DNA from 2 places in the Pseudoalteromonas sp. M8 genome. Region 1 is predicted to be linked to the other one. Evidence: riboswitches for the same ligand, from Rfam matches in the RefSeq annotation. Region 1 holds a riboswitch; the other holds the start of a gene.
The links. A riboswitch is a leader RNA that binds a small molecule or an ion and turns the genes downstream of it on or off. The one in region 1 is predicted to bind lysine.
Positions count from the first base shown of each region.

Region 2: it holds a riboswitch for lysine, as region 1 does, so the genes downstream of both, lysC (lysine-sensitive aspartokinase 3) here and dapA (4-hydroxy-tetrahydrodipicolinate synthase) in region 1, are expected to answer to the same signal.

Region 1 is NZ_CP047240.1:285,211-289,429, forward strand. Features, by position in the region: gene GSF13_RS06425 (PLP-dependent decarboxylase) at 1-146, opposite strand, end outside; gene GSF13_RS06430 (2,3,4,5-tetrahydropyridine-2,6-dicarboxylate N-succinyltransferase) at 146-886, opposite strand; gene dapA (4-hydroxy-tetrahydrodipicolinate synthase) at 897-1,781, opposite strand; lysine riboswitch at 1,897-2,075, opposite strand; gene GSF13_RS06440 (response regulator) at 2,218-3,945, shown strand; gene GSF13_RS06445 (hypothetical protein) at 3,931-4,219, opposite strand, start outside.
Region 2 is NZ_CP047240.1:1,927,689-1,931,907, forward strand. Features, by position in the region: gene GSF13_RS13310 (hypothetical protein) at 1-274, opposite strand, end outside; gene nhaD (sodium:proton antiporter NhaD) at 431-1,678, shown strand; lysine riboswitch at 1,824-1,994, shown strand; gene lysC (lysine-sensitive aspartokinase 3) at 2,083-3,429, shown strand; gene GSF13_RS13325 (DUF924 family protein) at 3,552-4,082, shown strand; gene GSF13_RS13330 (sodium-dependent transporter) at 4,162-4,219, shown strand, end outside.

The DNA.
Region 1 (4,219 bases):
GCATACCAAAGCTTAACGATTTGCTGATCAACTAAGGGCTTAACATGTGCACTTAGCTTATCTAAATCGTAGCAAAAGAATGGCGTATCTTGTTGCTGGATCAATGCCTCAGCTGCGGTTCGCTGTGACGTGCTCAACCAAGTCATTAGCGTAGAACCTCTTCCAGCGCCAGTGATGCATCACTTTGTTCATCACGGTATTTTACGATAAGTGCGCATGACATACTTAGTCCTTGCTCGCGCGCCCACTCACTTGAGGCTGGACGAGAGCCTGGGATCACTATCGCGTTTTCAGGGATGGCTTCACCTTTGTCAAGCAAGCGCTCGTTCACGCAGTCATAGACAGGAATACTTGCTGAAAGGCGCACACCCGGTGCTAATACGGCACCGCGTTTAACAACAACCCCTTCAACCAATACACAGCCTGCACCAATAAAGGCATCGTCCTCAACAACAACAGGGCTTGCTCCAACTGGTTCTAATACACCACCCACTTGCACCGCTGCGCTAAGGTGGACATTTTTACCAATTTGCGCGCAAGAACCAACCAACGCATGACTATCTACCATAGTACCTGAATCAATATAGGCACCAATGTTGACATAAGCCGGTGGCATAATGATTGTGCCCGCTGCGACGTAAGCGCCACGTCTTACACTGCTTCCGCCAGGAACCATACGAACGCCATCTTGGGCAGCAAATCCGCGTGGTGCTAAGTTGTCTTTATCAACAAATCCACCTGGGAATTCTGTATTTACGCCATTTCTAAATGCCTCAAGGATCCCGTGTTTTACTTCTACGTTAGCATGCCAATGGCCTTGCTCATCCTGTGTTGCCGCACGTACTGTGCCATTTTCTAAATCGTTTAGTAGGGTTAACCAGCTCATGTTTACTGCCTTAATTCCAAGATAAAATAGTTTCGTTCGCGCGAGTGATCGCATCGGTATGGGTGAGTTCCAAATGTGTCAGTGGCGGGCGCAAGTTTGGACTTGTGAGCTTCCCTTGCAAGTGCATTAACACTTTGACTGGTATGGGATTTGCCACTGCAAATAAGCTATTTGCAGCTTCTGACCAAGTGGTAAATAAATTAGGAGAGGTGCCGCTTAACGAGCGCCTTACAAATTCTGCGGTTTGCTGTGGCCATGCGTTTGCTGCAACAGACACCAGACCCGTTGCACCTGCTTGTGCAAAGTAGGGCATAAGGCCATCGTCGCCGCTATAGATGGCGACATCAGGCGCTGCCTGACGAAATGCTTCAAAGGTGGCAATATCACCACTGGCTTCTTTTAGTGCCCACAGATTAGGGTGGCAAGCTAGTTCGCCGAGTAGGTCAGGGGCGATAGCAACGGCACTGCGACCGGGTACATTGTAGAGCATGCAAGGGTTATGGCTCTCATCGAGTAGCGTACTAAACCAATGCGCCAGACCAACTTTGCCGGGCTTTGCGTAGATTGGTGAGCCAAGTAAGAGCGCATGAATGGGCTGCGAATTACAAAAGCGCACCCATTGTGTTTGCTGCTCAAGATTACTGCCGCCAACGGCAACCATGAGCGGTACGCTTGGGGCGAGCTGGCAAACAAACTCAACGATTTGTTGCTGTTCTTGTTGGGTAAGCGCAAGGCCTTCGCCGGTACTGCCTAGTAAAAGAATACCGTTACGAGCTTGCTCTTGATCGCGTACCAGCGTCGTTAATGCGTTAAAATCAACCTGATTTTCAGCATCAAAAGGCGTTACTAAGGCCGTCCACAATGGATAGTCAGATAAGTTGAATTGTGATTTCATCTCTACCGAACTTAAATCATGTTCGGAGTTAGGAGGGTGTCCAAACTTCGAACTGTTAAAATTCGAAGAGCAATGGACTTAAAAAGGATAAGGCAGCCAATGGCCTTATTTTTCTAAGACCAGAAGCTCTCCACCAAGTATGTTGGTGACAGTCGCTGGGATTCAGCCCAGTCGCCCGAAATGAGTATTAGCAAACAATAACTCAATTTCTCGGCGTATATTCCCCTCACTAAGCTGCAACGGAGTTTGCTCTCCTTCACTTAGTTACCTGAATAACGCACCTCTTCCAGCCCTCAATTTGACGCCGTGGCATCAAACTATCTAAATAGGGTGAACGCGCATTGAAACATTTTGGCCGTCTAGGTGTCAAGCATCGGACTGTAAATAATGCGATTGTTAACTACACTTAACATTGCAGCTGAGACAATGCTATGAGATGAAAAACAAAAATATGTCGCTAATAAGTAAAGTTAAAAATCGTTATATCGGGGCATTACTTGCTATGGCTATATTGTTGTCGATGGCGATGGGGGTTATGCAATATCTACTGTATCAGCAGAGCTTAGATGCACACGTAATTAATATTGCGGGTATGCAGCGGATGTTGTCCCAACGTATCGCGCTATATAGTGCGCAAGACAATCAACGAGATAGTGAAGCGCTACGTCAAGCCATTGATAAGTTTGAAAGTAATCATGAGTTTTTAACTAAAACAGAAAGTAGTGGAGAGGCTATTTATCTGAATGAGACGCTTGCAGCGCTTTACTACCAAGGGCCGGTGCAGTTGGATTTGCAAAGTACTACTTTTGTCACTTTATCAAGGTCTCGGTTACAGCAATCCACTCCTCAATTAATGGAGCAAATCTTTACTGCGTCTCAGCATATACTCCCAAACCTGAATGATGCCGTTTCACTATTCGAGCAGCATGCGCGAAGTAAAACAGAGATGGTGAGGAAAATAGAATTGTTAATCTGGCTACTTGGACTGTTGCTACTGTTTATAGAAGCGAAACTTGTATTTCGCCCAATGGCGCGAGAAATTGCTGAAGCACTCGATAAATTAGAGGCGGCAAGAAAGCTTGCTGACGATGCATTACACTCAAAATCACGATTTTTAGCACGCGTTAGTCACGAGCTAAGAACACCATTGCAGGCCATTCAGGGGTATTTAGATGAATATCTGAGGAGCAAAGACACGCAGCAATTACAGCATGTGAAAAGCGCAGCAAATCAATTGGATGTATTACTTTATTCTGTTCAAGACTTTAATAACCTTTCCGAGCAAGAAGTGGTTATTGAGCATCATCAAGTCGCATTGCGAGAAGTAATAAAATCAGCCTGTATTGCCTTTCAACTTACCGCACACAAAAAATCTCTCGCTTTTAATTTGGCATTGAGTAATGAGTTAGATGTGGCTTGTTATTGTGATTGTAAGCGTGTTGGTTGGTTGATCAGTGAATTGGTTAATAATGCAATTAAATTTACTGAGCGTGGCAGCATTCAAGTATTTGCGGATTTGGTTGTAGATGAAGATACACCATATTTAGAATTTATCGTTGAAGATACTGGGCCTGGGTTCGACTATCAGCAGTTACGAGAAGCTGTGCATAGCGAGCATTTTCAAGGCACGCAGTTAGGGCTGAAGCGTTGCCAATTACTCACCTCAGCGCTTGGAGGACGATTAGATTTTAGTGCAAGGGAGCCAATCGGTACAAGAGCAATCCTGAGAGTCCCTATTGAAATTGACAATCAACAGGTACCGGCTCATACAATGGAGCAGGTGTCGGCTCGCATTTTACTGGTGGAAGATAATTTACTAAATGCACGCGTGATTGAAAAAATGCTTCAGCCCATAGCAAAATTGGTAGCGCATGTCGAACATGGTGAAGGTGCCCTTGAAGTATATGAGGTGGGTAAGTTTGATATCGTGCTAATGGATTTGAATATGCCTGTGATGGATGGCTTTGAAGCCACTGAGCGTTTGAGAAAGCTAGATCCAGCTGTGCCTATTTTGGTCGTGACCGCAAATACCAATGCGGAGGATCTGGATAAGGTCTACGCACTTGGCGCAACGGCTCATTTGTATAAGCCGTTGCAACCGGATGTGCTGCATAGCAAAGTGGCGCTATTACTGAATAAGTGTGGAGACTTAGTCTCGTCTTAAACGAATATTTCCAACTCCGACTTCTGCATCGATGGAATACTGGCCTTGACCACGATAGTCTGTTGTCGAGCCAACCATACTCTTTTCGGAAGTTTCTACGTTGCCAAAACCTGACATTGCCGTTTTACCAACACCTGAATCTAAAGACACTTTTTTGAAATCGGTGGTGGTAGTCTCAATTTTAATTTTTCCTACGCCTACCTCTAAATCAGCAGAGTTATTAAGATCTTGAATATCAATTTTGCCAACACCAACCTCAACATCTAAAGCCAAA
Region 2 (4,219 bases), 1.6 Mb from region 1:
GGCTTTCTTCTTGTAAAAGAAAGCTGGCGAAGTCAGCGATTGCACGGTTGATTTCTAACTGTGAAGATTTAGCTAAAGGAATAATAATTTCTTGTTGGAGTAATCGATTGGTTTCTTTATATATCCGTTCACTCGACCAGCTAGAATTTTTCTGCTTTAGGATGTTTTGTACATCTTTTAGACTGAAATCTGCGAGCTTAAATCGTTTAAAAAGTAGCTCGAGTACGCTCCAGTGTTCATTTATCGTATTTAATAATTTTTTTGCTGGGATCATAACTTTCCAGTGTGTAGTAGAGAAGTTTCATCACCACTTCATCAAATTGTCACAAAATGTTTATTGTACGTGGCATGGGGCCTGCGATGGTGCTAGAATCCGCCCCGAAATCGAACCCACCCCTTGTTATATTTAATTACAGGTTGTTTGCGCATTATGGTCACGCCCATTATTCTAACCCTGATCGCCATCGCTTTTATACTCATCGTTATAGAAGATATTATTCACGTAAACAAGGCCAAAACAACGCTTTTTTTTGGTACTTTATGTTGGATTATCGCCTTTATCTCTCCAATTCATGGTCAAAGCCCAGAAATTGTACAAATTGAACTAGACCATAACATTTTGGAAATCGCGACGCTTTGGCTGTTTTTAATGGCTGCCATGACGTTTGTCGCCTACTTGAACTCAAAAGGGTTTATCCAAAATATTGTTCACCGGATCATGCCAACCCATATTAGCGAACGCAAGCTAATGTTTTTGGTCGGTGCTTTTGCATTCATATTTTCATCCATCTCGGATAATATTACTGCGACGCTTATTTCATTAGCTGTGGTCATGTCTTTGAAATTAGACCCGAAAAAGCTAATTAGATATGCGACATTAATCATCTTCAGTGTTAACTCCGGTGGGGTATCATTGATCACCGGTGATGTAACCACCTTGATGATATTTTTGGCCGATAAAGTAACCATCCCTGATCTGCTTTTACTAATTGCCCCTTCTATTTTTAGCGTATTTATCTTAGCTGCGATGCTATCAATCGGCATGAATGATAAGATCATTTTTGAAAAGGCTGAATTACGCAGAATTGAAAAGACCGATATCACCATTGCGCTCATCTTCTTATCAACCATTTTTGCTACTTTATTCTTAAGCGTGCAATACCATGTACCGCCGATGCTAACTTTCTTATTTGGCTTGTCTTTGATGTTCTTAATGGCGCAATTCTTGATGCGCAAGAAAGACGTTAATAAGAAAATCATCGACTATATCCGTGAAATTGAATACGACACCTTGTTGTTCTTTGTGGGTGTGCTGTTATTAGTTGGCGCGTTGAAAGAGGTCGGTGTACTGTCTAAGTTTACCGATTTATATCTGCATCTTGCACCGGAATACGCAAACTACTTGGTCGGTTTAATGAGTGCGGCGGTAGATAACGTGCCTTTGACGGCTGCGCTATTAAAAGCAGATATTACGATGACTCCAGCGCAATGGCTAACCTTTACTTATGCGACTGGCGTTGGTGGCTCTATGCTCATCATTGGTTCTGCAGCGGGGATCATTGCAATGAGTAAGGTTAAAGCGTTAACCTTCTCAAGCTATCTTAAAATGAGTATCTACCTGCTTATCGCATATACCATTGGATATAGTGGCGCGTATTTCGCGGGTCAGCTTATTTAAGACCAATGGATTTAATTTTTTAGCGCTTTGGGATAAGTTTTTCATAAATAACTTGACACCTAGACGGCTAAAAGATAATTTTCTCACATCGCCCGCATTTATTGCGGGCTTTTATTTTGCTTTTATTCAGATTAACAAAGGCAAAATAAACAGAAGAGGCGCGATGCTTAGGTAGTTAGTGTGAGGTGACGAGACCAATGACCACTAGTGAGGGAAGTATTCGCCGAGGAGAAAAGTTGCTCGTCGCAACGATTCTTCGGTTTACGAGGCTGAATCCTCGGAACTGTCACCGTATTGGTGGAGAGCTTCTGGCAAAGGTCATTTCAAGCGTTCGTCTTTTTAGAAATCCCATGCCGAGTTCTCCTTATAAAATTTGACTGTGCCAACAGTCGAGAGGAGAGAAAATGAATTCGCAGTATGTTGTAGCCAAATTTGGCGGTACCAGTGTCGCTGACTTTGAGGCTATGTCTCGTTGTGCTCACATTGTTCGTGACAACCCAAATGTTCGAGTGGTCGTTGTGAGTGCGTGTGCTGGCGTAACCAATCACCTTGTAACGCTAACCCAACAAAAGGAAGATGAGGCCGGGCGCAAAGCGGTTGTTGCAGCGGTTGAAAACATACAGCAAGCGATTATCGACCAAGTGTCTTTGGATGCTGATCTTGCTGAGGGTTACAAGCAAACTTTCAGTGAATTTGAAAGCCTTGCGAGTTTACCTGCACTTAGCAGACAGCAATGCGATGAAATGTTGAGCTTTGGCGAACGTTTTTCTTCTTATTTGTTTACCCAAATACTACGTAATAACCAGGTTCAGGCGTCGCGCTTTGATGTGCGTAAAGTGCTTAAAACAGATAATCAATTTGGAAAAGCGAATCCAAATATTGCAGCTACGCGTGAAGCTGCGCAAACCAATTTGGTCGCGCTACTTGGCGACACAGTGCAGGTGACGCAAGGGTTTATTGGTAGTGACCAATACGGCCAGACGACTACGCTTGGTCGTGGCGGTTCTGACTATAGTGCTGCATTGTTAGCAGAGGCAATTGACGCGTCAAGTGTGCATATTTGGACCGATGTCGTTGGTATTTTCAGTACCGATCCGCGTTTGTGTGTAAAGGCTAGACCTATTCCTCGTTTGAGTTTTGATGAAGCGGCAGAAATGGCGACATTTGGTGCTAAGGTGTTACATCCCGCAACTATATTGCCAGCGAGTCGTAAAGGTATTTCAGTATTTGTTGGTTCAAGCCGTGATCCGCAAGCGGGTGGCACTTGGATTGAAAAAGAGAAAACGGCGCAAGCAGGCATTCGCGCAGTGACACAACGCAAAAACCAAATACTATTGACGTTAAAGAGCCCTGAAATGCTTCTTGCTAGCGGCTTTTTGGCTCGTATCTTCACCATTTTAAGCAATTACAATATATCGGTTGACTTGGTAACGACTTCGGAAATTAGTGTTGCACTTACGCTGGATAATGCGCCGAATGCTTCTCGACCAGAGCTAGAACAAGCTTGTTTGGATGAACTTGGCGAGTTTTGTCATGTGACCGTTGAAAATAATCTTACTTTGGTGGCCATGATAGGTTCTGAGATCCAGTTGAAGAAGTGCCAACTTAACCTGATGGATGTGTTGTCAGAGTTTAATATTCGATTGATATGCCATGGTGCGAGCAAGCACAATCTGTGCTTTTTAGTTGAGCAGCAGGAGTCAGATCAGGTCGTGCAGTCAATTCATGCTAAATTACTAGAGGTTGCGTAAGTGAATTTATTGTTTTTCAGTAACTAATAAAAAAGTTGCATTATTGAGCGATGGGTGGCACTTTGTTTATGACGGTTAGGGTCTGCTGACCTTCAAGTTTGTTTTTCCCTAGGAGTGCCATCATGAATTATAAAGACGTTTACGAATTCTGGTTTGTTGAATGCACTGAATCAGATTGGTGGAAGAAGTCTGCGGACTTTGATCGCATCATAAAAAATCGCTTCGGTATTTTGCACCAAATGGCGCACCAAGGTGAACTTTCGAGCTGGAGAGCGACGCCACTTGGCGCGCTGTGCGAAATCATTATCTTAGATCAGTTTTCACGCAATATATTCAGAGACACTCCAGAGGCGTTTGCCAGTGACCCTTTGGCGCTGAGCCTCACCCAACACGCTATCGAAAAGGGTTATCACCGCCAGCTCAACGACACTGAGTTGATGTTTCTATACCTACCTATGATGCATAGCGAAAGTCGCATCATCCATCGTGCCGCAGATCATTATTTTCGAGACCTGCCCAATTATGATTTTGAAGTCGCGCATAAAAAAATTATCGATAGATTTGGCCGTTATCCCCATCGAAATGAAATACTCAATCGCGATTCAACAGAAGAAGAAATGGACTTTCTAGAGACGCCCAACTCGAGTTTCTGAGGCACGGCTCGAACCTCTCGCATTTTTAGCGGAAGTACGTATAATCGGCCGTCTACAAAAATAATGATTGATTACAGACATGGCTCATACGCGCGATGGATTTCAAAGCCGACTTGGCTTTGTGTTAGCAGCAGCTG